DNA from 2 places in the Streptomyces sp. NPDC002734 genome. Region 1 is predicted to be linked to the other one. Evidence: riboswitches for the same ligand, from Rfam matches in the RefSeq annotation. Region 1 holds a riboswitch; the other holds the start of a gene.

Region 1 (14,355 bases):
GGCCGGGGCCCAGGCCGACGACCAGCAACTCGGCCGCCGAGGTTGCCGAGGCCGGCGAGGCCGGCGTCGCGGAGACGACACCGTCCGGTGCGGATCCCGTGAGGGACGCGGCCTGTTCCCCGGGGGTGCGTGAGCGGGCCCCGTTGCGGCTGTCGCCGGTGACGAGGATCAGCGAGAAGTACGGCACGGTGGACGGGTCCACCTCGGCCACGGGCAGGCGCCGTTCGCCCTCCATCGAGGCGCGTTCGACGTAGACCGCGTGGTCGAGCCGCCCCGCCGCCTCCAGCGCGCGGCGCACGGCCGGGAAGGTGCGTCCCAGCTTCATCACGACGGCGGCGTCGGTGTCGGCGAGCCTGCGGGCGAGCTCCGGTTCGGGCAGGGTGCCCGGGAGCACGGTGAGCACGTCGGTCTGCCGGGAGAGCGGGGCCGCGGCGGCGGCCGCGGCGGCGGCGAACGCCGGGACGCCGGGCACGATCTGCGTCTCGAACCGCTCGGCGAGCCGGTCGTGCATGTACATGTACGACCCGTAGAACAGCGGGTCGCCCTCGGAGAGCAGCACGACGTCGCGTCCGGCCTCGAGGTGGGCGGCGAGCCGGGTGGCGGACTCCTCGTAGAAGTCGGCCAGGGCGCCCGTGTAACCCCCGGGGTGATCGGTGGCGCCGGTGGTGACCGGATAGGTCAGCCGCTCCTCGACCGCGGTGTCCGGGATGAGCGAGGCCGCGATGCGGCGGGCGTTGGACTCCTTGCCGCGGCCCGCGTGATAGGCGACCACGTCGGCGGAGGCGATCAGCCGGGCCGCCTTGAGAGTGATCAGTTCGGGGTCGCCGGGGCCGACGCCGACTCCGTGGAAACGTCCGGTCACTCCTCCTCCTTGGCGAGTGCGTTGAGGGCCGACGACGTCATGGCGGAGCCGCCGCGGCGGCCGTGGACGGTGACGTACGGGATGTCGATGCCGTGGGTTCCGGCGAGTTCGGTGAGGGCCTGCTTGGACTCGGCGGCGCCGATGAAGCCGACCGGGCAGCCCACGATCGCCGCGGGGCGGGGCGCCCCGTCGACGAGCATCTCCAGCAGGTGGAACAGGGCGGTGGGCGCGTTGCCGACGGCGACCACGGCGCCCTCCATCAGCGGTTCCCAGAGGGAGACGGCGGCGGCGGTGCGGGTGGTGCCCCAGCGGCGGGCGAGAGCGGGCACCCGCTCGTCGCCGAGCAGGCAGACGACATCGTTGTCGCGTGGGAGTCTGCCGCGGGTGACTCCGGTGGCGACCATGGTGACGTCGCAGAGGATGGGCGCGCCCGAGCGCAGGGCGGTGCGCGCGGCGGGCACCAGTTCGGGGTGGATCACCAGGTCGTCGGCGAGGTCGACCTGGCCGGCGCCGTGGATCATCCGCACGGCGAGACGTTCCGCCTCGGCGGGGACGTGGTCCAGGCGGGCCTCGCGGCGGATGGTGGCGAAGGAGTCGACGTAGATGGCCGGGCCGTCGGCGAGGTAGTCGTAGTGCCGGCCGGGCCTGCGGGGCTCGACGGGGCGCCCGGATGCGGTGGTGGCGCTCATGCGGCGGCTCCCGGGACGATCACGCCGCGCCAGGGGGTGACGGTGAGTTCGGTGGCGCCCGCCGCGTGGGCCTCCTCGACGAGCCGGGCGACGTCCTCGGAGCCGAGCCCGGATTCGGGTACGGGCACGTGCCGTCCTCCCTCGGGCAGCGGGCCTGGTGGCAGGGGTGGTTCGGGGCTCGGCAGTCCTGGGTCCGGGGCGGCCGACTCGCCGAGGGGTTCGGGCAGTTCGACGACGTGCCAGGGGGCGGTGGGGCCGATGCCCCGGGCGTCCATGAAGCGCCGGGCGAGCCCGGTCAGGGCCGGCGCGGCCTCGGACAGCGGGACGCGGGCGCCCCAGCCGTCGCCGACGCGCAGCTGCGCGGTGCCGTCGTCCAGGGCCACCAGGCCGAGGTCGCAGGTGCGGGTGATCAGGTCGCCCCGGCCGTCGTCGAGGACGAACAGGAAGCGTGCGGGCAGACCGGCCAGGCAGGGCTCGGCGCACAGCAGCCGGTCGAGTTCGGCCGCCACCGGGCCGAGGTCGGCGCGCCCGCCTTTGACACCGGTGCGGGGGGAGACCATGACGTTCCTGACGAGTTCGTGGGTGCGCGAGGGCAGCAGGCCGGTGGCTTCGACGGCGTCGAGGACGGCGCTGCCGAGGCGGCCCTGGTTGCTGGGCAGGGCCCGTATCTGGAGGTTGGCGCGGCCCGTGACGTGGACGCGGCCGTCTCCGTGGCGTTCGGCGACGGCGGTGAGGGCGGTGAGGGACTCCGTGGGCAGGCGGCCGCCGATGAGGCGCAGCCGGACCAGGAGACCGTCCTCGGCCTGCCAGGGGCGCAGCACGCCCGGGCAGCGGTCGCGCCGGGCACGCCGGGCACGCCGGGCGGACAGGAAGGCGGAATCCATCGGGGACATACGAGTCCTTCGAGGTCAGGGGCCCGTTCGCGGGGTCCTCGGTCGACCTGGCGGCCCGTCACCGCCAGCGCCAGCAGGTCTTCGGACTCGGGTTCCTCCGGTTCGGGCGCCTTCCCGGAGCGTCGCTCCAGTGGCTGCGCGGCGCCTGTTGCGCCCGCACGTGCCCGACCGTCACCCTCACCGCTGCGCGTCAGTCCCGGAATCTCACCGGGTTCCCTGACCCCACCTCGTGGAGTTCGACTGGCGCGACGAGCCTACCGTGCCGGACGGACGGCGTGGGTGGGGGCCTCGAAGCGGGGGGTTAAGGTCCGGCCATGACTTTCTCGATCGCTGCGCGCAGTGCGGACGGGACCTGTTTCGGGGTCGCCGTCGCGTCGAAGTTCCTCGCCGTGGGGGCGGCCGTTCCGGGGGCGCGGGCCGGGGCGGGCGCGGTCGCCACGCAGGCGCTGGCCAACCTCGCCTACCGCCCGGACGGCTTGGGCCTGCTGGCCGAGGGCCGCTCCGCCGGGGACACGCTGGAGGCGCTGATCGCCGCCGACGAGCGGCGCGACGACCGGCAGGTCGGGGTCGTCGACCGGGAGGGCGGCTCGGCGTCCTGGACCGGGCGGGCCTGCATGACGTGGGCGGGCGGCGCGTCCGGGCCGAACTACGCGATCCAGGGCAACATCCTGCCGGCCCAGAGGTGGTGCGGGCCATGGAGGAGGCCTGGCTGGCGGCGGACGAGGAGCTTCCGCTGGCGAGGCGCCTGCACGCCGCGCTGCTGGCGGGCGACCGTGCCGGCGGGGACAGCCGGGGGCGGCAGAGCGCCGCCCTGCTGGTGGTGTCGCCGGGCGGCGGCTACGGCGGCGGCAGCGACGTGCTGGTGGACCTGCGGGTCGACGACCACGCCGATCCGTCGGCGGAACTGGGCCGGCTGCTGGAGCTGCACGACCTCTACTTCGGCCGGCCGGACCCGGGCACGTTGCTGCCGCTCGACGGTGAGCTGGCCGAGGAGGTGGCCGGGCGGCTGGACGCGCTGGGGCACCGCGGGGTGGAGCTGGAGGTGGCGCTGTCGGAGTGGGCGGGGATCGCCAACCTCGAGGAGCGGCTGGTCGACGGGGCGATCGATCCGCTGGTCCTGGAGCAGCTGCGGGCGGCCGGGGAGGACGCGGGGGCGTAACCGCCGGGTGCGGCGGTGGGCCTCGGGCGACGCGGTTGCGAACGCCCCCTCGGGCGACGTGTCCCGACCGGGCCACGCCCGCACCGGCGGGTGCCGGGCCCCTGCCCCGGCCCCTGCTCCTCCGCCGGCACACGCCGCTCGGCCCGGCGGCGAGGTACGGCCTGGCCGCCCGGCGTCGCGGCACGAACCGGTAGCCCGGCAGGGCGGCACGAACCGGCCGCTCGCCGGCGCGGCATCGGACCGGTAGCCCGGTGGGGCCGCGCGGGCCGTCCCGGGCCGAGGGCCCCTCGCGTGCCGCGCGGCCGCGGAGGTCAGCGGGCGTCGAGGAACGCGGACAGTTCGGCCACGAAGGCCGGGTCGCGGACAGCGCCGAGGTGGTCGCCGCGCAGCATCCGCAGGGTGGCTTCGGGGAGGGCGTCGGCGAGCACCTCGGGCCGGGCGGCGAGCGGGTCCTCGCCGCCGGCCAGGAGCAGGGTGGGAGCGGTGACCTCGGCCAGGGGTATCGGTCGCTGGTGGATCGCCCGGGCGTGCGCGGCCAGGGCGAGCCGGTCGCCGCCGACGGCGTCGACGAAGGCGCGGAACGCGGCCGCGGCCGGGTCCTTCACGGTCGCCGGGTCGTCGACGGTCAGGGCGTCCACCAGGACGTCGCCGCCGATCACCCGGCTGTCCACTCCCCCGAGTTCGACCACGGCGGCTCCCACGCCGCCGATCACCAGGCGGCGGACCCGGCGGTCCTGTGCGGCCGTCAGCAGGCTGACCACGGCGCCCATGGAGTAGCCGACGAGGTCGTAGGCGCTCTCCCCGAGATGGTCCATCAGTTCGCGCAGGTCCTCGGACATGCGGGCCTCGCCGTAGCGTGCCGGGTCGTGGGGCTTGGCGCTGCGTCCGTGGCCGCGGGCGTCGAGGGCCAGGACCCGGCGACCCGCCTCGTTGAGGAGCCGTACGACGCCGGGGGCGACCCACTCGATGTCGGAGTCGGCGATGAAGCCGTGGTGCAGGACGATCGGCGGCAGGTCGGACTCCGCCTCCCAGAGCTGGTAGTGGATCTCGAGGTCGTCGGAGGTCTTGAGGAAGGGCATGCCGGTGCTCCGTTCCGGTCGGGGGCAGGGGTGTCTCGGACTGTCGCGTGGCGGCCGGGGCGGGTCAGCCGTCGCGGTGACGGACGTGGACGTGGCCGGGGTCGGGGAACTGCGGTGGCCAGGGCGGCAGGACGCGGCCGAGGGCGTAGCCGCAGCGTGCGGCGACCCGGCAGGAGGCGTGGTTGGACTCCTGGTGGGTGAGCTCCAGGGCGGTCAGCCCGTCGAAGGAGGCGAACGCCCAGCCGGTGAGCGCCTCGAGGGCGCGCGGGGCCACCCGACGGCCGCGGGCCCACGCGGCGGTCCAGTAGCCGACCTCGCCGACAGGGGCACCGGGGTGCGGGAGACGCAGCACCACCTGGCCCACGAGGTCGCCGACCGCCTTCAGGTCCGCGGCCGCCGCGGGGTCTCCGGCTCGCTCGCCCAGGCCCTGCCCCTCCCCCAGGACGGCCCGCTCGTCCCTGTCGGCGCCCTCCTCCACGACCACGAAGGAGAACCGCTCGCCGCGCCCGGCCGCCTCCTCCTGCGCGTCGATCCACCCGCGGGCCGCGGCCACGTCGTCGATTGGATCGGTCAGCCACCGGCGCATGGCCTCGTCCCGGTGGGCCTCGACCAGGGCGGCGGCGTCCGCCGGACGCCAGGGACGCAGGTGGAGGCCGTGGGCCGGGGCGGGGGAACGAGGGGCGGGGTACGTCGCACGCATGACCGAAGCCTCACACGGCGTCGCGGGCTCGCGCGGCCGTTTCGGTCAGATCGGCCGGTCCGCGGCGGGCCGGTTCTCCAGCAGGGTGCGCAGCCGGTCGCCGGAGCCCTCCTTCGGCAGGACGGCGAGGCAGGACTGGGCCCGGTCGGCTCCGATCAGCAGGAACAGGCGCTCCGTCTCCAGGTGGCGGGCGATCTCCGTCCAGGCGTACCGCCGCTGCTCGCCGCCCTCGGTGACGCGTACGCCGTCGGCGTCGACGCGGACCCGCTGCCCGCCGTTCTCCGCGGCCCGGGCGGCGGCCCGGCCGGCCTGCGCCCTGGGCAGGAAGACCAGGGCGAAGAAGAGGTAGGCGACGCCCATCACCAGGGACAGCACGGTGACCGAGCCGCCGCGGACGCCCACCGCCATGACCGCGACGGTCAGCGCGAGGGTGAGGGCGAGCCGGAGACGGCCGGCCCGGGTGGAGCGCGCGTGGGCGCGGTGCGCTTCGCGGAAGTCGCGGGCGGTCGGGGTGCTCCGGAGGTCGATCCGGTCCGTCCGGGTGTTCTTCTGCCGGTTGTCGGTGGTCACGTGCGTTCGGCTGCCTGTTCTGTCGTGCGGGGGTGGCCCGGGGCGGGGGTGCCGCCCCGGGGAACCGACGGCGGGGATGCCGCCGGGGGGACCGGTGGAGTGAGACATGCCCGCCCGAGGGTACAAAAGGGGCACTTGCGGCCCACCCTCTCCTAGTGTGCCCGTGTGAGCGAGTCCAATCCCCCGCCCGTCGCGCCAGGGCCCGCACGTCGCCTCGACCGGCTCTCGGTGGCCGGCCGGGCGACCCTCGCGGGCACCGTGGCGGCCGTCCTGCTGATCCTGGCCATCGTGTTCGGCAGCAGACTGCTGCGGGACTTCGACTCCGCGTTGCTGCCCTACGCGGCCGCCTCCGTCTTCCTCGTCTTCGGGCTGACGTACCGGTACACCGTGTGGGTCTCCTCGCCGGCCGCCCGCCGCCTCTTCCAGAAGGGCTGGCGTGCCTTCTTCTCCGTGGAGAACTTCCGCCGGGCACCCACCGCGGTGCCCCGGATGATCGCCACCTACCTCGGCTTCCAGAAGTTCCTGGGCGCCCGCTCGCACGGCCGCTGGGCCGCTCACCAGCTGATCTTCTGGGGCTGTGTGCTGGCCGCCGTGATCACTTTCCCGCTGACCTGGGGCTGGTTCACCTTCACCTCCCCCACCGGCTCCGGTCCGGCGTACGAGTGGCGGATGTGGGGGGTGAAGCTGATGACGTTCGACTCGCTGAGCGTCTTCGGCTGGCTGCTCTTCCACGGCCTGGACATCGCGGCGGTGCTGGTGATCCCGGGCGCCGCGTACTTCCTGTGGCGGCGGATGCGTGACCGCGGGGCGATGACGGGTCAGCGGTTCGCCTACGACCTGCTGCCGCTGATCGCCCTGGTGGTGATCTCGGTGACGGGGCTGCTGCTGACCTTCTCGGCGATCTTCCTGCACGGTCAGGGCTACGAGTTCCTGATGGTGCTCCACATGATCGCGGTGGTGTTCACCCTGATCTACCTGCCGTTCGGCAAGTTCTTCCACATCGTCCAGCGCCCGGCGGCCGTGGGCATGCAGCTGTTCAAGTACACCGACCGGCAGGACGAGAAGGTGTTCGCCTGCCGCCGCTGCGGTACCACCGTGGACACCGCCGCCTACGTGGAGAACCTCCGCGGCACCATGCGCGACCTGCGGCTCGAGTTCGACGAGTGGACCGAGTACTGCCCGCGCTGCAAGCGGGTGCTGCGCGGGTCCGCCTATCTCGAGAACGTGAAGAAGGGCTACCAGTGAACCGGCCGACCGTTCCGCTCGACCCCACGTCGGCGCCTCCGGGGGCGCAGTCCTTCCGTGACGCGGGCGGCATTCCCGCCGACCGGTGGCACGCGGACCAGCGGGGCGAGACGCTTGTCCCCACCCACTGCTGCTTCTGCGGCGTGCAGTGCGGCATGTACCTGCGGGTGAACGAGGCGGGCCGGGTCTTCGGCATGGAGCCCCGCAACCACGACATCAACCGGATGCGGCTGTGCCCCAAGGGCGTCAACGCCTACCAGCAGATCAACCACCCGGAGCGGCTGACCGCTCCGCTGATCCGGAGCTCGCGCGACGAGCCGTTCCGGGAGGCGAGCTGGGAGGAGGCGCTGGACTTCACCGCCGGTGAGATCCGGCGCGTCCAGGAGACCTACGGCGCCGACGCCTTCGGGATGCTGGGCGGGGCCAGCCTGTTCACCGAGAAGACCTATCTGGTCGGCAAGTTCGCCCGGGTGGCGCTGACGACGCGGCACGTGGACTACAACGGCCGGCTGTGCATGGTGTCGGCGGCCGCCGCCAACAAGGCGGTGTTCGGCATCGACCGGGCCGGCAACCCCTTCGCCGACATGCTGGTGACCGACTGCCTGCTGGTGGCGGGCGGCAACATCGCCGAGTGCTTCCCGGTGCTCACCCAGTACGTGTGGGGCGGGCGCGACCGCGGCGCGAAGCTGATCATCGTGGACCCGCGGGAGACGGCCATCGCGCGGACGGCGGACATCCACGTCGCGCTGCGCCCGGGCACCGACTCGGTGTTCTTCAACGCCGTGCTGCACGTGATCGTCGAAGAGGGGCTGGTGGACGAGGAGTTCGTCGCCGCGCACGCCACCGGCTGGGACGAGGTTGTGCGCTGCGTGCGGAACTATCCGCCCTCGCGGGCCGCGGAGGTCTGTGGGATCCCCGAGTCCCAGGTGTACGAGGTGGCCCGCATGTTCGCGGGCGCGGGCAACGCGATGGCCTGTCACGCCCGGGGCATCGAGCACCAGACGCAGGGCGTGGAGAACTGCCTGAGCGTGGTCAACCTGATCGTGGCGACCGGCAACGTGGGCCGCCCGGGCGCGGGTTACGGCACGCTGACGGGCCAGGGCAACGGGCAGGGCGGCCGGGAGCACGGCCAGAAGTCGGACATGCTGCCCGGCGGCCGGGACCTGAAGAATCCGGAGCACCGCCGGCAGATCTGCGAGATCTGGGGCATCGACGAGGCCGATCTGCCGGGTGTGGGCACGTCGATGATGGAGATGGTCTGGCAGATGCAGCGCGGCGAGATCCGCGGGCTGCTGGGCGTGTGCAACAACCCGCTGGTCTCGCTGCCCAACCACGCGACCGTGCAGGACGGTTACGACCGGCTGGAGTTCCACGTCCAGCTCGACTTCTTCCTCTCCGAGACGGCCGCCAACGCGCACGTGGTGCTGCCGGTGACGGTGTGGGCGGAGGACGAGGGGGTGACGGCGAACGCCGAGGCCCGGGTGGTGAAGCACAACAAGGCGCAGGAGCCGCCGCCGGGTGTGCGCACCGACACCTGGGTGCTGTGCGAGCTGGCGCGGCGGCTGGGCGTCGGGGACAAGTTCGCCTTCTCGGGGTCGCGGGACGTCTTCGAGGAGCTGCGGGTGGCGACGGCCGGGGCGCTGGTCGACTACTCGGGCATCACGTACGAGCGGCTGGAGGAGACCGGCGGCATCTGCTGGCCGTGCCCGTCGACCGACCATCCGGGGACGCCGCGGCTCTTCGAGGACCTGCGCACCTACCACCCGGACGGCAGGATGCACCTGCAGACCGTGGAGTGGCACCCGCCGGCGGACGTCTACACCGCCGAGTACCCGCTGACCCTGACCACCGGCCGGACGGTGGCGCACTTCCTGTCGGGCACGCAGACGCGCCGGCTCGGCGGTCTGGTGGAGCAGACGCCGCGGCCCTGGGTCGAGGTGCACCCCGCGCAGGGTTTCCGCAACGGCGACCCGGTGCGGGTGGTGACCCGGCGCGGCAGCGCGGTGTTCCCGGCGCTGGTGACCGAGGCGATCCGGCCGGACACCGTGTTCGTGCCCTACCACTGGCCCTCGCCGGCGTCCGCCAACGTGCTCACGGTGGACGCGCTGGACCCGCGTTCACGGATCCCGGAGTACAAGGTGGCCGCCGCCCGGCTGGAGCTCGCGGAGCGGCTCGACGAGGTGCCGCTGCCGCCGGTTCCGCCCGGCCGGGCCTCCTACGAGGAGGTCCAGGTCTCCCTGTCCGACCCGTTGCCGCCGTCCGCGTCGCAGGGCCGCGGTACCGCGGAGAGGAGCTGACGCCAGTCATGATGGGCCGCACCATCTTCATCGATCCGGGCCGCTGCATCGGCTGTCAGGCCTGCGTCTCGGCCTGCCGCGAGTGCGACTCGCACCGTGGCAAGTCCCTGATCCACCTGGACTATCCGCAGGAGGGCCTGTCGACGGCGGCGCTGCCGACGGTCTGCATGCACTGCGAGGACCCGGTGGCGCCGTGCGCCGAGGTGTGTCCGGCCGACGCGATCCTGGTGACGGCCGACGGGGTCGTGCAGGAGGCGGACACCACGCGCTGCATCGGCTGCGCGAACTGCGTCAACGCCTGCCCGTTCGGCGTCCCCAAGATCGACCTGACGGCGAAGCTGCAGCTCAAGTGCAACCTCTGTTACGACCGCACGGCGTTCGGCCTGGCCCCGATGTGCGCCACCGTCTGCCCGACGGGCGCGCTGTTCTACGGGACGGTGGAGGAACTGCGCGAGGAGCGGCCGGGCGTGCAGGTGGTGGACGAGTTCACGTTCGGGCAGAGCACGGTGCGCACGGGGGTGGCCATGGTGGTGCCCGCCGAGCGGGCCCGGTGGCCGGTCCCGGGCGGCCTGCCGGTCGTCGAGGTGAACGGGGTGGACGTGCGATGAGCGTGACCGAGCAGGGTCCCGGGCCTGATCGGGGCGCGGGGCCGGACGACGGGGACGGCGGTGGGCGGCCGGGCGGGGAGCAGGGCCACGACGCGGCGCAGGAGGCGATGCGGGAGCGGATCGCCGCGCACTCGCTGACCACCCGGCGGGACTGCCTGCGGCTGGTGGCGACCGTCTCCGGCGGCCTGGCGGTGGGCGGGGTCGCGGTGGCGGCGGGCGTGCTGCACCGGCACGGGGACAGCGGCGGGGAGCAGCCGCCGCGGGTGCGGATCGCGGACCGGATCGAGCCGGGGCAGTCGGTGGCGTTCCGGTACCCGGAGGAGGACGACCGGGCGGTGGCCGTCCGGCTGGGCGACGGGACGCTGGTCGGCTATTCGTCGGTGTGCACCCATCTGGCCTGCGGGGTGATGTGGCGGGCGGACCGGGGCGACGAGGGCGAGCTGTACTGCCCGTGCCACGAGGGAGTGTTCGACGCGCGGACCGGCGAGGTGACGGCGGGCCCGCCGCCGCGGCCGCTGCCGCGGGTGTACCTGACCGAGGAGCAGGACGGCAGCGTGTGGGCGTTCGCCACGGCCCGGTCGGGCGAGAACGTGACCGACGCGCTGTGCCGGCAGTTCCACCAGCCTGAGCTGCGGCGGCAGCTGGGCTGTCCGGGAGAGGGTGAGGACGGATGAGCGAGGACGCCTCCAGGCGCCGTTCGATCGGCTTCGGCAGCGCGGGGTACCGGCCGGCCGCGGACCGGCGGCTCAACCGTCCGCTGGACGAGCGCTATCCGCAGATCCGGCCCACCAGCGGCTACGGCGACGGGCGGATCCGTCACACGGGCCCCGGCCCGGGCGCCGGCAGCGAGCAGGAGCCGGAGCGGGCCTCGAAGCTGTCGGCGCGCCTGGTGCTCGCCTTCTCGGTGCTGGCGGGCCAGTTGTGGGGGCTGACGGTGGTGGTCAACACCTGGATGTCGGGGCAGGTCGGGACCGCCTGGTGGGGTGCGGCCTTCCTGGTGCTGTCGTTCCTGGTGGTGCTGGGGCTGTGGTGGCTCGACCCGAAGGACCGGTGAACGGCCTCCGGGCGCGAGCGGCGCGTCCGGTTCGGGCGGGGGTCGTGGGGGTGGCGGGGCCCGAATGAGGGGCCGCCGTCCGGAGTAGTCCGCCGGGCGGGCGCCCTGGCCGCTTCCTAGCGTGGAACCGTGAATCGACCACAGGGGTCCGCGGCGGACGCGGCGACGACGGCGGACGCCGACCGGGTGCCCGGGGCGGCGTACCGGAATCTGCTCACGGCGACGGTCGGGTTCGCGCTCACCTTCTGGGCGTGGAACCTGATCTCGCCGCTGGCGGGCGACTTCGGGCAGCGGCTGTCGCTGAGTTCGTTCCAGCAGTCGTTCCTGGTGGCGGTGCCGGTGCTGGTCGGCTCGCTGGGCCGGATCCCCGTGGGCGCGCTGACCGACCGGTACGGGGCCAAGCTGATGTTCTCGCTGGTCTCGGCCCTGACCATCGTGCCGGTGCTGCTGGTGATCCCGGCGCGCGACTCCTTCGGCCTGATGATCGTGGTGGGCTTCCTGCTGGGTCTGGGCGGCACCACCTTCGCCATCGGCATTCCGCTGGTCAACTCGTGGTTCCCGCCGTCGCGCCGAGGGCTGGCGCTGGGCATCTTCGGCATGGGCATGGGCGGTGTCGCCCTGTCCGGCTACTTCACCCCGCGGATCGCCAAGCACGGGGAGACGCTGCCGTTCCTGGTGGTGGCGGTCGCGCTCGCCGTGTACGCGGTGGCCGCGTTCTTCCTCATCAGCGACCGGCCGGACCGGACCGTGCCGACGGCCTCACTGGCCTCCCGGCTGGGGCGGGCCGCCCGGCTGCGGGTCACCTGGGAGCTCTCCGCGCTCTACGCGATCGGGTTCGGCGGCGTGGTGGCGTTCGGCGTCTACCTGCCGTCCTACCTGAAGACCTGGTACGAGCTGAGCCCGACGGACGCCGGCACCAAGGCGGCGGGCTTCGCGCTGGTGACGGTGATCTTCCGGCCGCTCGGCGGCTGGCTGTCCGACCGGATCCACCCGGCGATCGTGACGGCCTGTGCGCTGGCCGTGGTGGCGTTGTTCGCCGTCGTCCAGGCCTTCGACCCGCACCTCTACCCCATGGGGACGATCTGCCTGCTGGTGATGGCGGCGGGGCTCGGCACCACCAGCGGCAGCGTGTTCGCGCTGGTCTCCCAGGTGACGCCGCAGCAGCAGGTCGGCTCGGTGACCGGTGTGGTGGGCGCGATGGGCGGGCTCGGCGGCTTCGTCCCCCCGCTGCTGATGGGCGCCATCTACAGCTCCAAGGGCTCCTACTCGATCGGCTTCATGCTGCTGTCGGACCTGGCGCTGGCCGGGTGCGTGTACGCGTACGGGCGGATGCGCAACGTCAAGCCGGCGGCGTGAGCGGCGGGCGGCGGGCGGCGGGCGGCGGGCGGCGGGCGGCGGGCGGCGGCGTGAGCGTCAGGCGGCCTCGTCCTCGAGGAGGGCGAGGAGGGTCGAGCGGGCCAGGTCGGACATGACCGGGTTGGTCTCCCGGTAGTACCAGAGGCAGCCGATGGCCTGGGCGAAGGCCCAGCCCTTGCCCCGGTCCCAGGCCGCGTCGTCGGCGCCGAGCGCGAGCCGGAAGGCTTCGCGGGCGGTGGGGTCGAAATGGTTCCAGGCGGGCTGGAGGTCGAGGGCGGGATCGGCCACGTCCGCCTGCCCGACGTCGATCACTCCGGCCAGCCGGCCTCCGTCCGCGAGGAGGTTGCCGGGCATGAGGTCCCCGTGCGTCCACGTGTCGGGCTCGGTGCGGGGCGTGCCGCGCAGACGCTCCCACAGGCGGGCCAGAGCGTGCGTGTCGATCAACTCCCGGCTCCGGTCGAGCCCTTGGGCGACGTAGTCGTCGTATGCGGTGAGGACGCCCCCGCGGCCCCGGCCCCGGAACGTCCTGCCCTCGGTGTCCTGGGCGCGGACCTGTAGGACGAACTGGGCCAGGTCCTCGGCGAAGGCGGTGGAGTCGTGGACGTCTGCCGCCGTGGCGGTGGTGCCGGGGATCCAGTGGTAGACGCTCCACGGCAGCGGGTAGTGCGGTCCGGGTTCGCCGAGGGCGGCGAACCGCGGGGTGGGGACGCGCGTGGCGCCCTCGATCCTCCGCGCGGCGTCGATCTCCCGCCGGATCTCCTGGCGCTTGGCGTCCGCGTCGTCGCCGAGGAGCGGGAGCCGGGCGACCAGGTCGTCGCCGATGCGGAAGAGCGCGTTCTCGGTGCCGTCCGAGGGGCAGGCACGGACCGGGAGTTCCTTCCACCGGGGGAACTGTGCGGCCACCAGGGCCGCCGTCTGCTCCTCGGTGACCAGGAGTTGACCGGGATGCATGGGTGAGGAGGTCGGCATGGCCGCATTCTGCCCCCGAGGGCGTCCGACGCACCCGCGGATTTCCGGGGAGGGGACGGTGGAGGGACGGGGACTGCGGCGGGCGGGGTGACTGAGGCCCCGCCCGCCGCGTTGCCGTGACCATGATCCGGGTTGCCCGCGGCGCGGCCGCCAAACGGATGAGCCCACGCGAGGGCACCGGGTGCGGGGGCCGTTAGCGGTGCCGTGGCGGGGGTACCGGTGACCGGTTCGTCGGTCCGAGGCAGGAGGCAGCCGCATGGACGAGACGGTGGACCGGATCGCGCTTCCGTGGGGCGGGCGGACACCCTACGACCGGCACGGGGTGTGGCCGGAGCGGGTGGACGCGTTCCTGGAGGACGGGGTGGACCCCGCCTCGGTGGAACGGTGGGTGCAGACGGCCTCGATCCTCCACTCGGACGGGGACGCCATGGACGTCGCGGTCCGCGACGGTCGCATCGTCGGCGTGCGCGGCCGGGCCGTGGACCGGGTGAACCGCGGCCGGCTCGGACCCAAGGACCTCTTCGGCTGGCAGGCCAACGCCTCCGCCGACCGGCTGACCCGTCCGCTGGTCCGCGAGGGCGGGGAGCTGGTGGAGTGCGACTGGGACACCGCCATGGAGCGGGTGGTGCGCCGCTCCCGTGAGCTGCTGGACGAACGCGGCCCGGGATCGATCGGCTTCTACACCTCCGGGCAGCTGTTCCTGGAGGAGTACTACACGCTCGCCGTCCTCGCCCGCGCGGGGATCGGGACCAACCATCTCGACGGCAACACCCGCCTGTGCACCTCCACCGCGGCGGAGGCGCTGAAGGAGTCGTTCGGCTGCGACGGCCAGCCCGGCACCTACGACGACATCGACCACGCCGACGTGATCGCC
Region 2 (14,355 bases), on a different contig from region 1:
TCGCCCGCGTCGAGGTGATCGACGCGTCCGAGACCCCGCCGCCCTCCGTCGCCGCGCAGGCCGCGCCGGAGGACGAGTCGGGGCGAGGGCTCCTCCTGGTCGACGCGCTGGCCGTCCGCTGGGGCTCGCAGCCGCGGCAGCCGATCGGCAAGATCGTCTGGGCGGAGCTCAAGACCGGCTGAGCCGATCCGGTGCGGGCGGCGGGGTCTTGAGGCTCCCCTCGAAGACGGAGGGCTGGGTCAGGCCCGGTCTCCCTCCGCCGTCCAGCGGGCCAGCTCCTCCGCGGTGCGCGGGACGAAGCCCGCGCCCGCCCCGCCGCCGCGTCCGCGCAGTGCCGCCCCGACCGCGACTCCCCACGGCATCCGCAGGCCCGCCTCCCGCAGCGCCTCCGCCCGCGCCAGCAACTCCCCGGCGGGCCCCACCCGCACGCCCGCCGGGGTCAGCAGCGCGACGTCGTCCGCCCACCGCAGCGCCAGGTCCACGTCGTGGGTGGCCATCATCACCGTGGTCCCCCCGCGCCGCAGCGACTCCAGCGTGGCGAGGAGCCGCTCCTGCCCGTCGGGGTCCAGCCCCGCCGTCGGCTCGTCGAGCACGAGGACCCGCGGCCGCATGGCCACCGCCCCCGCGACGGCCGCCCGTTTCCGCTGCCCGTAGGACAGCAGGTGCGTGGGGCGGTCGCCCAGCCCGGTGATGTCCAGCGCCGCGAGCGCCTCGTCGACCCGCGCCCGGACCTCCGCCTCCGGCAGCCCCAGGTTCAGCGGCCCGAACGACACGTCCTGCGCGACCGACGCCGCGAACAGTTGGTCGTCCGGGTCCTGCACGACGAGCTGCACGGTGGACCGCAGCCGGGTCAGCCCGGCGCGGTCGTACGACACCGGCCCGCCCTCCAGTTCCACCCGGCCGGAGCGCGGCCGCAGCCCTCCGCTCAGCAGCCGCATCAGCGTCGTCTTCCCGCTGCCGTTGCGCCCGAGGAGGGCCAGGGCGCGGCCCTCGCGGACCTCGAAGCCGAGGCCGTCGAGCACGCGGGGGCCGTCCTCGTACCCGAAGGACACGTCCCGCAGGGCGACCAGCGGCGGCGCCGCGCTCGCGTCCGGCGCCCCGCCTCCGACCGGCGCCCTGCCTCCGGCCGCCGTTGCTCCGACCGCCGGGCTGCCCGCCGCCGTGTCTCCGGTCGCCGGGCCTGTCTGCTCCCCGCTCGCGCCGCCCTCGGGGGTTCCGCTCGTCCGGTTCACGACAGACGTCCTTCCAGCACGGCGTCGAGCACGACGATCGCGGTCAGCAGCGCGACACTCGCGCCGACGAAGCCCCCGGACACCCGGGTGGGCGGGACCAGGACCCGCAGCGTCCCGTCGTACCCCCGTCCGGCGAGGCCGGTGTGCAGCCGGCCCGCCCGGTCGAAGGCCCGCACGAACGCGGTGGCCCCCAGCCCGCCCAGCGAACGCCAGGCCGCGGCCTTGGTCCGCTGCCCGAGCCGAGCCGCCTGCGCCTGCCGGACCTGCCGCACCGAGTCGAGCAGCAGGAACGCCATCCGGTACGTCACCACCGCCACGTCCACCACCGCCGCCGGCACCCCCGCCCGCACCAGGCGGGGCAGGAGGTCCGACATCGGCGTGGTGAACGCGAACACCAGCACGCCCAGCGAGGCCGCCGAACTCCGCAACAGGAGCTCACCGGCCCGCAGCGCCCCGTCGGGCGCCGGGCCCAGCACCGCGCCGTCCGGCCCGCCGACCCGCACCAACAGCGTCGCCGCGCCGGTGACGCAGAACCCGAGCGGCGCGCGGTAGGCCCGCCACAGCCGCCCGGCCGGCACCCGCGCGAATCCCAGCAGCACCACCAGGGCGGTCACCAGCACCAGCAGGGCGCCCGGCCACGGCGGCAGCGCGACGGCGAGCAGCGTGAGCCCGAACCCGAGCACCGCCTTGTCCACAGGATGACGGCGGCGCCAGCAACTGCTGTGCGCCGCCGCGTCGATCGACAGCACAGGCGTCAAACCCGCCTGGCTGCGGCGTCGTTCCGGCCGTCGTGGGTGGCGGCACCCGCACCGGTGTTGGCGTCCGCGTCCACGGGGGCGGCGATGGCGTCCGCGTCCACAGGGGCGGCCGGAGCGGCCACCTCACCGGCGGCAGCCGTGCCCGCCCGGGCCTCGCCCTGCCGACGCCCGCGCCACAGGCCCAGGCAGTAGGAGACGACTCCCGCCCCCACCGCCGCCTGAAGCGCGAACAGCCCCGACTCGATCTCGCCGGACGGAGGTTCGTACACCGGCGAGAACCAGGGGCGGTAGTCCGGGTCGATCTCCTGGATCGCCACCTCCGCCTCGGCGTCGGCCCCGGTGAACGGCTCGGGCTTGTGGTCGCCCATGCCGAGGACCACCGGCAGCACCGCCATGGCGGCCACGGTCAGCACCAGCAGCAGGTTGATCCGCAGGTTCCGGCTCATCGCGACACCGCCCCGGTGCTCGCGCCCGCGCCGGTCCGGGCCTTGCCCGGCCCGGCGGTCCGCAGGCCCAGCCGGGCCAGCTCACCCGCGCTCGACTGCGCCAGCAGCCGCACCACCAGCACGGTGAGCAGCCCCTCGCTCACCGCCAGCGGGATCTGCGTGACCGCGAAGATGGACCCGAACTTGCCCAGCGCGCCCGCGAATCCGCCCACCGGGTCGGGGAAGGCCAGCGCGAGCTGCACGCTGGTCACGCAGTAGGTGCTGAGGTCGGCGACGAACGCCGCGCAGAACACCGCCACCGCGAGCCGCGCCCCGCACCGCAGGGCCAGCCGGTACACGCCGTACCCGGCCCAGGGGCCGACCACGGCCATCGAGAAGACGTTGGCGCCGAGTGTGGTGAGCCCGCCGTGGGCGAGCAACAGCGCCTGGAACAACAACGTGACGGTGCCGAGCACCGCCATCACAGGGGGCCGGAACAGCACCGCCCCCAGCCCGCTCCCCGTAGGGTGCGAGCAACTACCGGTCACCGACGGCAACTTGAGCGCCGACAGGACGAACATGAACGCGCCCGAAGCTCCCAGGAGCAGCGTGCTCTCGGGATGTTCCCTCACCTCACGGGTGAGTTGACGAACTCCGTGGACGACAAACGGCGCAGACGCGGCAACCCAGGCGATCGCGTGCGCCGGAGGAAGAAACCCCTCGGCTATGTGCATGGCTCAGCAGACCCTCTCCAGCACCTCGTGGATGGACGACGCGCCTTGGCCGGTCTCCTGGCTGACGGGTACCACACGCCCGTGCTCCGCCTTCCCGGGTCCGTGAGGACCCAGTGGCTGCCCGTGAGGGCCGGAGCCGGACTTCCCGATCACAGTGGCGAGGGCCGCACCGGCATCACACCGGATTTCCCGTTCACCAAGACCTTGTGACAGTAATCCGGCATCCCGCCCACTGACAAGCGAGCCCGATCCGGCCACCGGCGTCCGCGACCGCCCGACACGCCCCGCACCGCGGGCGCCGCAAGGGCCGAGGGGCGGGCTCAGTCCTTCCCGCGGTCGAGCCCCCAGGTCTGCAGGACGTAGGGCCGTCCCTTCTCCTCACCCTCGATCAGGGGCACGTCCAGCAGACGGAATCCGGCCCTGGTGGCGACGCCGACGCTCGCCGCGTTCTCCGCCTCCAGCTCGAGGATCACCTGCTCCGCCCCCAGCTCCTCGAAGGCGTACGCGGCCATCACCCGCACCGCCCGGGCCGCCAGCCCCTGCCCGCGGTGCGCCGGGCCCACCGCGTAGCCGATCTCCACGCCCTCCGGAGCCCGGCGCAGCATCACCTCGCCGAGCGGGGCCCCGCCGTCCAGCGTGATGGCGAGCAGGATGGTCGTCCCCTCGGCCCGCAGCTCGCGGGTGCGCACCAGCCGGGCGCGCGAGGCCGACTCGTCGAAGGGGGAGACGATGGGCGTCCAGTAGGCGATGTCCGGGTGGTCGAACAACGCCGGCATCGCCGCCAGGTCGTCCTCCGTCCAGTCCCGCAGGACCAGACCCTCCCCGGTCAGTTCCATCCGCTCGGGAAAGGGCGACGCGTCATGACTCATGCGGGGTGACCTCCTGGCCTGGCCGGAAAACACGGGTGGCACCGGCGCCGGGTGCGCGAGTGCCGCGGACGGTGCGCGGTGCATGGTGCACATCCTCTGTGGTGCATTCCATCCTCCCGCCGACCGGATGTCAGTCCGATTTTCGCCGGGCGACCCCGTGACGCCCCTCCGCCCTCTCACGGCCGCTCACCGGAGCTCGCTGAAGCGCTCCGTCTCCCGGCTGTCACCGGCGACGATGATCGTGTCGTCGGGCCCCACGACCGTCGCCGGCGTCGCGTAGGTGAAGTCCTCGCCGGGGCGCTTGACGGCGACGACGGTCAGCCCGAAGCGGGAGCGGATGTCGCTCGCGCCCAGGGGGATGCCGACGATTCCGGCCGGCGGATTCGTCTTGACCATGGCGAAGCCCTCCTCCCACTCGATGTAGTCGAGCATGCGGCCGAGCACCAGGTGGGCGACCCGCTGCCCCATGTCGTGCTCGGGCAGGACGACGTGGTGGACGCCGAGCTGGGAGAGGATCCGGCCGTGCTCCTCGCTGGTCGCCTTGGCCCAGACGTGCTTGATGCCGAAGGAGACCAGCAGCGAGGCCGTGAGGATGCTGGCCTCCAGGTTGGAGCCGATGGCGACGACGGCCCGGTCGAAGTCCTGAACGCCCAGCTGCCGCAGCGCGTCCTCCTTGGTGGAGTCCGCCCGGACGGCGTGGGTGAGGACCCCGGACAGCGCCTGCACGACGTCCTGACCGGCGTCGATGCCCAGCACCTCGGTGTCCGCCTCGACCAGCGCCTTGGCGACGGCACGGCCGAACCGGCCGAGACCGACGACCACCACGGCGTCCCGGTGGCCGGCCCGCTGCCTGCGCTGCCTGCGTTGCCTGCTGGGGATGAACTTCCTAGCCAATGACGGGACGCTCCTCGGGAAGGTCGTACAGGCGGACGCGATGGCGCAGGGCGAGCGCGGACGCGACGGTGATCGGCCCGAGCCGCCCGACGAACATCAGCACCACCAGCAGCAGTTGGAGGCCGACGGGCAGACGCGTGGTGATGCCGGTGGACATCCCCGTGGTGGAGAAGGCCGAGACGACCTCGAACAGCGACCGGTCGAGGCCGTGCTCGGCGAAGACCATGAAGGCCATGGTGGAGACGACGACCGCGGCGACCGACAGCAGCGCCACGGTCAGCGCCTGGCGCAGCAGCGACGCGGACAGGCGGCGGTCGAAGACGTTCACCAAGCTCTCCCCGCGGATCTCCGCGTACAGCACGAAGAACAGCACCGCGAAGGTGGTGACCTTGATGCCGCCGGCCGTGCCCGCGCTGGACCCGCCGACGAACATCAGCACGTCCATGCCGAGCCAGCTCACCGGGCGCAGCGCGGCCAGGTCCACGCTGTTGAACCCCGCGGTGCGGGGGATGACGCCCTGGAAGAACCCGGCCAGCAGCTTCCCGGGAACGTCCAGCGGCCCCAGCGTCGCCGGGTTGGACCACTCCGCCGCGGTGACGAAGGCGCAGCCGCCGACCAGGAAGGCGCCGGTGCCGCAGAGCGCGATCTTGGTGTGGGCCGACCAGGCGCGGGGGCGGTGGAACCGGCGTCGCAGCTCGAACAGCACGGGGAAGCCGAGCCCGCCGGTGATGATCGCCAGCGCGACGGGCACGCAGATCCACGGGTCGGTGACGAAGGACATCAGGCTGTCGGAGTAGAGCGCGAAGCCGGCGTTGTTGAACGCGGAGACGCCGTGGAACACCCCCAGCCACACCGCCCGCGGCCACGGCTCGTCGTAGCCGGTGGCGAACCGCAGCGTCAGTACCAGCGCGGTCGCCGCCTCGACGACCAGGGAGGCCTTCACCACGCCGGTGACCACCGCGCGGATGTCCCCGAGCCCCAGCGTCTTGGTCTCCGTCGCCGCGGTCATCCGCGCCCGCAGCCCCATCCGGTGCGAGACCAGCAGGACCAGTACGGACGCCGACGTCATGATCCCGAAGCCGCCGACCTGCACGAGCCCGAGGATCACCACGTGCCCGAAGCCGCTCCAGTACGAGGCGGTGTCCACCACGACCAGGCCGGTCACGCACACCGTGGACGTCGCGGTGAACAGTGCCTCCAGCAGCCCGGCGCCGCCCGGTCCCGCCTTGGCGGCAGGCAGCATCAGCAGCCCCGTGCCGGCCGCGACGGCGGCGGCGAAGCCGGCGACCACCACCTGCGCGGGGTGCCGCAGCCGCGGCCGCAGCCCGCGCCGCGGACCGGGCCCCCGCCGGGGCCGCCACCGTGACCCCGCCGGGCCTCCCGGTGCGTCCTGCCCGCCCGGCCCGGCCGTCGGGACGGGCGCCGCGACTCTTCTCACCCGCCGACGGTAGGCACACCTCCCCGTCCCCCTCGCGCCGGATCCTGCCGTCTGCCGCGCCGGTTCCCCCGACCGGGGGTTCCCGGCCGTCCTGGCAGGGTTCCGCCCGGTCCCGGCAGGGTCACGTCACCGAGCGGCAGGGCGGGCCCGCTCGCGGTCCTCGCGGTCCTCGCGGTCCTCGCGGTCCTCGCGGGCGGAGCGGGGACGGATGTCAGCGGCCCGCCTGCTGCTCACTCGGACGTCACGCCCGCACTCCCGACCGCACGGGGGGCTGCCCCCACCACACCGGCGGCCCGGCCCCGGGGCGAGGCCGTCAGCAGACCTCGCCGACCTGGTCGGCGAACTCGTCGACGCTCATCGCCCGGCCCGCGGCCCAGACCTGCCCGGGGCGAAGGGACGCCAGGTCGTCGGCGGTGAAGGCGCCGTCACCGTAGTACTCCCCGTCGTACGAGTAGAAGGAGAGCGAGTACGTCCGCCCGGGCAGGAGCTCCCGCGCGCCGCCTCCCTCTACGAGCCAGGAGTCCGGCGGGGAGAGCACGGAGATGACGGCCCGCCCGCGATGCGTCATCCCCCGCGGCACCTCCCAACCGCCGTCCTCCACGGACGCGCGGTCCTCGCCAGCACCTTCCGTCCCGGCGCCGTCCTCACCGGCGCTTTCCGTCCCGGCCCTGCCCTCGCCAGCACCTTCCGTCCCGGCGCCGTCCTCACCGGCGCTTTCCGTCCCGGCCCTGCCCTCGCCGGCACCCTCCGTTCCGGCGTCGTCCGTCCCGGCACCGGTCGACCCGGTCGGCCAACTCTCCAGCCGCATGGCCGTAATGGGCTCGCTCCCGTCGTCGCACGGCTGCAGCACGGCCACCGGCCGCCCGTCCTCCCCGTTCGTCACCGCGACCAGCGTCAGGTGGGCGGGAGTGCACCCGCTCACCATGCCGAGCCCCAGCACCAGACACACCGCCGCACCCGTACGTCTCATCGCGGTCCCCCTCCGCCGTGAACGCCTCGCTCCCAGGCTCGCCCCGCCCCCGCCGGGAGTCGAGCTCCGTACGGTCTCGGATCGGCGGAAGCCGGATCAGGAAGCGGGGCAGAGCGTCCTGCGCAGGCCGTAGTTGAGGTGGCTTCCGTCCTCGTCGGTGGGCGTGATGCCGTTGTAGGAGAACAGTTCGGCGGCGCTGTGGTCCGGGTCCGCCACCCCGCTGTCGAGAGCCGCGCACTGCTTGCGGGCCGCGTAGATCGCCTTCTCCTCGTCCTTGAAGAGGCTGACGTCGACGTCGAAGACGACCCGCATGACGTCGGCCCGGGCGGTCCCCTGCGGCTCGGGCGGCAGGGCGGCGTCCGACGCCTCGGGCGCGGGGCTGTCGGAGGCGCCACCGGCGGTGTCCCCGCCGGCCCCGTCCTCGGCCTCGTCCCCAGCCCCGTCCTCTGCCGGGGCGCTGCTGCCCGCCGCGCTCGACGCCGCCGGCGCCGGAGCGCCGATGTCGTCCTTGCCGTCACCACCGCTGTCGCAGCCCACGGCGGTAACGGCGAGTACGGCGGCGACGGCCGCAGTGGCGATACGGATGCGCATGGTTTCCCCCGAGGTGGACGCGAGTGCGTGGAGGACCAGAGTGCGGCAGCCGGACCCCAGCGGGCGCTGCGGTGACAGGGCCATGACCTTTCCCGAACACGCCTGCCGCACAGCCCCGTTGTCAGTGCCTCCCGCTAACCTCGCGACCGCGCGGTCGGCTTACCGGGGGTTCCAGCTCTGAAGAGAATGGTTGCATCCCCGGCCTGTACGGGGGCGGCCCGGAGAACGCGTCCGGGACCCAACCGACGACCGGGCTTCGTCGATGGCCAGCGACACCACCTGCCAGAGCCGACCGCGCACCGTCCCCTCGGCCCCGTGGCCCTGCCCGGAGCCCTCAGAGGCCCCGCAGTGCCTCGTACAGGTCGTCGTAGGCGGTCCAGCAGTCGACGCTGCCGTCGTCGTACAGGCTGCCCATGTACCAGTCGTCGTCGCCGACGGGCTTCACCAGACACAGGCCGTGGAACCCGAGAACGATCTCCGGGCGCAGCGTTTCTGGATCTCCGACGCCCGCCACCCACCGCACCGTCCGGCCGGGATCCAGGGCGACAGCCTCCCGATCCCCCGACACCTCCCGGATCCGTCGAAGGGTCCAGCCCTCGGGTAGCCGCGCGTCTGCCATCCACAAAGGATCGCACCCGCGAGCCCGGTGGGTGACGGGCGAAACCGCTCCACCGTCGCCGGTCGGCGGGCTTCTCCCGGACTGAGCGCCCTTGACCGTCGCGCAGTCCCCGATGGTCTGTCTCGTCACCGCCCGACTCGGTGCGCGCCTGGTCGGCTCGCTTCCTGGAACCGCCGCGTACCTTGGCTGGACCTGAAGGAGCCTGAACAACCCATCAAGGACCGTTCCGGGAGGATGACCGAACACAGATCGGGTCGGCACCGACAACCTCACAGCCCCATGCCGAGCCGGATGGACCGTCTGCGTCAGCGGTCGCACGCGGTCGCACGGCACGGGTGTCACGGCAGCCGAACGCTCAAGGTGCGTCTTCGCTGCTGACCTGATCGGTCGGCTGTCGCCAACTCTGCGCCTCGTGCTGTGCGACGAGTTCGCCCAGGTCGTTGGAGACCATGACAGTGGCGAGCCGTCCTGCGATGGCCACGACCTCCGGCCAATGGGCGGACCGAAGGTGCTCCTCGTCGGTGTCGTTGGGCGCCTCCGCTGCCGCCGCGTTGAGGGCACCGCCCAGCTCGCGCACAAGAGCCACCTCCTCCTCGGTCCTGAGGCTGACTCCGAGGTACCGCTCGGGCTCGTCCGCGTCACAGAAGTCGTCGAAGAGGGTGTGAAAGATGTGATCCAGGTTCTCGAACGTCGACGGGTCCAGCCACACATCACGCTGCCAGGGCGGGTTGGCCAGGGCGAGGACCGCAGGCACCAGGTTGACGCGGAAGTTGGCCAAGCGTTGTGAATCCTCGTTCATGGGCCGAGCGTAGACACCGCAGTGATCAGGAGGGCAACGCTTTACGCGTGGGCTCCGGCAGCGCCCCGCAGTCCCCGTGGCGCCCCCGCGTCAGGCGTCTTTCGCCCGGGTCCAGAACTGACGCGGCGCGAACCCGTCACGCCGCAGCCAGTGCTCGGTATAGACGATCCGCTTGGCCTCGATCACCACGAGTGGGCCCGACGGCGGCTCGTCGAGGGAGAGTGACCTCTCGACGTGATCGGACTGCCAACGGAAAGCCGACCAGTAGCGCTCGAAATCCGCCTCCGGCCCGGACAGCACGCGAGCCTCGCCGAAGAGCTGAGCACCTCGACTGCTGGCCTGCCCGACCAACGGAGCGAAGATCCCCACCGACACCCGCGGGTCCGCGGCGACATTTCTCATCTTCGGCGAACCGGCTGCCGCGGTGAACATCACCGCGAAATCGAGGTGGAAGTACCGCACCGGCGTCGCGAGCGGCCCCTCCGGCCCTGCCGTCGCGAGCACGCACATGTTCTGCGACGACAGCAGGTTGAGTACGCGCTCTTCCAGACGCTCGCGATCGAGTCGCTTCTTCGGTGACGGGCCGGCCAGCCACGGGTTGGTCACAGGCATGATCGACCGTCCCATGCCCTGCCACGGGGGTCGGAGTGGTTTGCCCAACCGTGATCACCGGAAGTGCCGGCCACACCTCACCGGCCATCTGCTCACGGCGCCTGCCTGCCCCGTGTGCGCCATGGGTGCAAAGGCCCAACCGTCTGACACACGCCAAACAGGTGGGCCGAATAGGAGCGTTCCTAGTCGGCCCACCTGCTGTTATGGCTGTCGGGGTGGCGGGATTTGAACCCACGACCTCTTCGTCCCGAACGAAGCGCGCTGCCAAGCTGCGCTACACCCCGATCGTCTTCGCGTTCCCGCGTCGACGACGTTTACTTTAGCCCACCGGCGGCCTGAGGCGAAATCCGGTTTTCGGGCGGCAGCGGACGAAGCCGGGGCACAGGTGGTCGACCGCGACCAGCAGGACGCCCAGGCCGTAGCAGGTGAGGCCGAACAGCAGGGCGTTGCCGACCAGGCCGAGGGTCCCGTTGTGGGCGGCGTCGAGGAAGGGGTAGGGGGCGCGCCCGGGCGCGTCGGCCGGGAGCAGGGTGCTCCGGACGAGAGCGGCACCCAGGTAGGCGAGGGGGTAGAGCACCCAGGCGGTGGCGTGGCGGAGCCGCAGCGTGCGGGGGGCGGTCAGCAGCAGCCAGTCCAGCAGGGCGGCGAGCGGCGTGACCACGGTGAGCAGCAGGGCTGCCGCGAGGCCCCAGCGGCCGCCGGGGCCGGGGTCGGAGAAGGCGGGGCGGCCCGGGACGGCGAAGGCGTGCACCAGGGCGGCCAGCAGGACGTAGAGCAGCGCGGCACCGGTGAGGGCGGGGCGCACCGGGCGGCCGGCGCTCCAGGCGCGCTGGGCGGAGACGGCGAGGACCAGGGCCAGCAGGATGTTGGCCTGCACGGTGAAGTGGGTGAGCGCCTGGAGCGGGCGGCCCAGCACCATGCAGACGGTCACGCCGCCCGCCGCGGCCAGCGCGGCGCCCAGGCGGAACAGGGCGGTCAGGGGTCGGCGGGCCGGAGGTATGACGGCTGTGGGCGGGACGTACGACGGCATGATCGTGGCCCAGCCCGGCACGGCGGGGAGGTCCGGGATGTCCCTCGGTATGGGAGCGGTCATGCCCTCACGCTAGGCGTTACTGGGCATATCGGGCGATTCCGTGCGGCCGAACGAGGGACGCCGCACCACGGAAGTGGTGCGGCGTCCCGGTCGTGCGGTACTGCGACGGCCGCGGTCGAGGCGGCTCACGGACGTGGAGGTGCGGAGGTGCGGAGGTGCGGAGCTGTGGGGATCGGGCCGAGGGGGCGCTGTCGGGCGGACGGACCTCGGCCTCGGGTCAGCGCGCCCAGTCCTCCGCGACCAGCGTCAGCAGCGTCGCCTCCGGCAGGCAGGCGAACCGGAACGGCGTGTACCGGTTGGCCCCGCAGCCCGCCGAGACGTGCAGGAAGGACGTGTTGCCGCCGGCGGTGTGGGTGGACAGCCCCTTCACCCGGTCGGTGTCGAGGTCGCAGTTGGTGACCAGGGCGCCGTAGAACGGGATGCACAGCTGCCCGCCGTGCGTGTGGCCCGCGAGGACCAGCGGGTAGCCGTCCTCGGTGAACGCATCCAGCGAGCGCAGATAGGGCGCGTGCACGACGCCCATGGCGAAGTCACCGGCGCCGGACGGGCCGCCCGCGACCTCGTCGTACCGGTCCCGCTTGATGTGCGGGTCGTCCAGCCCGGTCAGCTCGACCGAGACACCCTCGACCTTCAACGTGCCACGGGTGTTGGTGAGGTTCAGCCAGCCCGCCTCGTCGAACGCGTCCCGCAGCCCCTCCCAGGGGTTGTGGATCGCACCGGTGGCGGGCTCGTTGCCGTTGAGGCCGTGCTTGCCCTGGACCTTCTCGATCAGGTACTTGGCCGGGTTGCGCAGCTTGGGACCGTAGTAGTCGTTGGAGCCGAAGACGTACGCCCCCGGGAACTCCATCAGCGGCTCCAGCGCGTCCAGCACCTCCGGCACGCCCTCGGTGTCGGAGAGGTTGTCGCCGGTGTTGATGACGAAGTCGGGCCGCAGCCCGGCCAGCGACCGCAGCCAGCGCTGCTTCTTACGCTGCCCGCTGACCATGTGGATGTCGGAGATCTGCAGGACGCGCAGCGGGCGCATCCCGGCGGGCAGGACCGGAACGGTCACCCGCCGCAGCCGGAACGCACGGGCCTCGAACCCGGCGGAGTAGACGAGACCGGCGGCAGCCGCCGCGGTGATGCCGAGGGGGACCTTGTAGAGCGCGCGCATGCCGTCCATCGTCTCAGGGTGCCCGCAGGACCGTAAATCAAGGGGCGTTCGCTGCGACACACCTGCGACAATCAAGCCATGACCACGCTCAAGTCGAAGCTGCAGGAAGACCTCAACGCGGCGATCAAGGGGCGCGACGAGCTGCGCTCCTCGACGCTCCGCCTCACCCTGACCGCGATCACCAAGGAGGAGGTGTCGGGTACGGAGAAGCGCGAGCTCTCCGACGACGAGGTCCTCAAGGTGATCACCCGTGAGGCGAAGAAGCGGCGCGAGGCCGCGGAGGCGTTCGCGCAGGGCGGCCGTCCCGAGAGCGCCGAGCGGGAGAAGGCCGAGGGCGAGTTCCTCGCCGAGTACCTGCCCCAGCAGCTGAGCGACGACGAGCTGAACGGTCTGGTGGACCAGGCGGTCGAGGAGGCCAGGGCGGCCGGCGCCGAGGGCCCCAGGGCCATGGGCCAGGTCATGAAGATCGTGAACCCGAAGGTGGCCGGGCGTGCTGAGGGCGGCCGGGTGGCCGCCGCGGTGAAGGCGCGTCTCCTGGGCTGACGCCCGCGCCGCGCCGGCCCGCGTCCACCTGCGCGGTGCCCGCGTCCACCCGCACGAGGTCTGCGGCCCGCGCGTCCGAAGCGCCCCGCCCGGTCCGGGGCGCTCGCTCAGTGGGGCGCTCGCTCAGTCCGAGGCGCCCCACGCTCCACAACGACACTCGGCCCCTCACCGCGTCGTGCGGTGAGGGGCCGAGTGCTGTCACGCCGTCCGCGCCGGGGGCCCTGAGGCCGCCGGGGGAGTGGCGGGGCGCAGGCCTCAGGGGCCGTTGCCGCCGCCGTTGTCGTTGCCCTGGACGAAGCCGCCGGTGGTGGTCGGGTCGGCGCCCGTGGCACCTCCGGTGAGGTCGCCGCCGGTCAGGCCGCCGAGGGTGAGCCCGCCGTCCGTCGTGGTCCCGCCGTTCGTCGTCAGGCCGCCGTCGGTCCCACCGTCTCCGCCGTTGCCGCCGCCGAACATGCCGCCGAAGAGGCCGCCACCGGGCTTGCCGTCGCGGCCCTTGTCCTTGTCCTTCGGCTTGTCGGCCGGGATGTGGACCTTGTGGAAGGGCGGCGCGTCCTTGCCCTGCAGCGCGCCGGTCATGGCCTGCCGCCAGATCGGGCCGGGGCCCGCGCCACCGGAGACCTTGTCGAAGTAGGTGCCGCCGATGGTGATGCGGACCATCGACTGCTGCTGCATCGGGTCGCCCAGCCACACCGCCGAGGACAGGTTCGGGGTGTACCCCACGAACCAGGCGTTCTTGCGGGCGTCCGTGGTGCCGGTCTTGCCCGCGTTGTCGCGGTCGGAGAGGCCCGCGCGGGCGCCGGTGCCGGAGTCGGTGACCCCGGAGAGCAGGGTGTTGACCGCGTCCGCGGTCCGCTCCTCCATGGCCCGTTCGCAGGTCGACTTCGGCACGCCGATGGTCTTCTTCTTCTCGCCGATCTTCTGCGTGACCGACTCGATGGCGATCGGCGTGCAGTACATGCCACGCGAGGCGAAGGTGGCGTAGGCGGAGGCCATGGTCAGCGGGGAGATCGACTGCGTGCCCAGGATGACGGAGGGCTGCGCGTCGGGCAGCTTCTTGCCCGCGCCGGTGCGCACGCCCATCTTCTCCACCATCTCCAGCGTCGGGCAGAGGCCGAGGTCGCCGACCATCTGCACGAAGTAGGTGTTGATGGAGAGCTTCATCGCCTCCTGCAGCGAGTACGGGCCGACTTCCGACTCGATCTCGTTCTGCGTCATCTCCCCCTGGTTGTAGGTGCTCTTGCAGCCCTGGACCTTGGGGTACGGCATCTTGTTGGGCGAGGGGTAGACCTTGTTCAGCGGCAGGCCGCCCTCTATCGCGGCGGCGGCGAGGAACGGCTTGAAGGTGGATCCGGTCGGGAAGCCGCCGCTGTCGCCCATGGCCTGGTCGACCGAGTAGTTGATCACCGTCTGGTGCTTCTTGGCGTCCGAGCCGTAGGGCTGGGACTGGCCCATGGCCAGGATCTTCCCCGTGCCGGGCTCGACCATCGTGGCCGCGGCGGCCACCTTGTCGTCCTTGTAGACGTGGCTCTTCAGCGACGCCTGCACGGACTCCTGCGCCTGCGGGTCCAGCGTGGTGCGGATCGTCATGCCGCCCTGCGCCCACAGCTTGGCGCGGGTCTCGCGGT

What was found. A riboswitch is a leader RNA that binds a small molecule or an ion and turns the genes downstream of it on or off. The one in region 1 is predicted to bind cobalamin.
Region 2: linked by a shared signal. The riboswitch ahead of ABT026_RS09930 (energy-coupling factor ABC transporter permease) and the one ahead of ABT026_RS22790 (ferredoxin-like domain-containing protein) in region 1 are both predicted to bind cobalamin.

Annotation. Positions count from the first base shown of each region.
Region 1 is NZ_JBEOVU010000027.1:36,992-51,346, forward strand. Features, by position in the region: gene ABT026_RS22780 (precorrin-2 C(20)-methyltransferase) at 1-862, opposite strand, end outside; gene ABT026_RS22785 (precorrin-8X methylmutase) at 859-1,551, opposite strand; gene ABT026_RS22790 (ferredoxin-like domain-containing protein) at 1,548-2,444, opposite strand; cobalamin riboswitch at 2,500-2,703, opposite strand; partial or broken gene ABT026_RS22795 (DUF1028 domain-containing protein) at 2,759-3,291, shown strand; gene ABT026_RS22800 (putative peptidoglycan binding domain-containing protein) at 3,439-3,603, shown strand; gene ABT026_RS22805 (alpha/beta fold hydrolase) at 3,915-4,682, opposite strand; gene ABT026_RS22810 (GNAT family N-acetyltransferase) at 4,747-5,382, opposite strand; gene ABT026_RS22815 (YcxB family protein) at 5,428-5,952, opposite strand; gene ABT026_RS22820 (MFS transporter) at 6,118-7,197, shown strand; gene ABT026_RS22825 (molybdopterin oxidoreductase family protein) at 7,194-9,494, shown strand; gene ABT026_RS22830 (4Fe-4S dicluster domain-containing protein) at 9,503-10,102, shown strand; gene ABT026_RS22835 (QcrA and Rieske domain-containing protein) at 10,099-10,776, shown strand; gene ABT026_RS22840 (hypothetical protein) at 10,773-11,156, shown strand; gene ABT026_RS22845 (nitrate/nitrite transporter) at 11,343-12,512, shown strand; gene ABT026_RS22850 (aminoglycoside phosphotransferase family protein) at 12,570-13,481, opposite strand; gene ABT026_RS22855 (molybdopterin oxidoreductase family protein) at 13,738-14,355, shown strand, end outside.
Region 2 is NZ_JBEOVU010000008.1:114,863-129,217, reverse strand. Features, by position in the region: gene ABT026_RS09950 (ATP-binding protein) at 1-182, shown strand, start outside; gene ABT026_RS09945 (energy-coupling factor ABC transporter ATP-binding protein) at 240-1,070, opposite strand; gene cbiQ (cobalt ECF transporter T component CbiQ) at 1,229-1,981, opposite strand; gene ABT026_RS09935 (energy-coupling factor ABC transporter substrate-binding protein) at 1,987-2,436, opposite strand; gene ABT026_RS09930 (energy-coupling factor ABC transporter permease) at 2,433-3,149, opposite strand; cobalamin riboswitch at 3,180-3,365, opposite strand; gene ABT026_RS09925 (GNAT family N-acetyltransferase) at 3,470-4,018, opposite strand; gene ABT026_RS09920 (potassium channel family protein) at 4,205-4,912, opposite strand; gene ABT026_RS09915 (TrkH family potassium uptake protein) at 4,905-6,350, opposite strand; gene ABT026_RS09910 (hypothetical protein) at 6,664-7,320, opposite strand; gene ABT026_RS09905 (hypothetical protein) at 7,417-7,911, opposite strand; gene ABT026_RS09900 (hypothetical protein) at 8,246-8,530, opposite strand; gene ABT026_RS09895 (SCO4402 family protein) at 8,886-9,329, opposite strand; gene ABT026_RS09890 (pyridoxamine 5'-phosphate oxidase family protein) at 9,420-9,941, opposite strand; tRNA gene ABT026_RS09885 (tRNA-Pro) at 10,152-10,225, opposite strand; gene ABT026_RS09880 (Pr6Pr family membrane protein) at 10,261-11,034, opposite strand; gene ABT026_RS09875 (metallophosphoesterase) at 11,252-12,187, opposite strand; gene ABT026_RS09870 (GatB/YqeY domain-containing protein) at 12,266-12,730, shown strand; gene ABT026_RS09865 (transglycosylase domain-containing protein) at 12,986-14,355, opposite strand, start outside.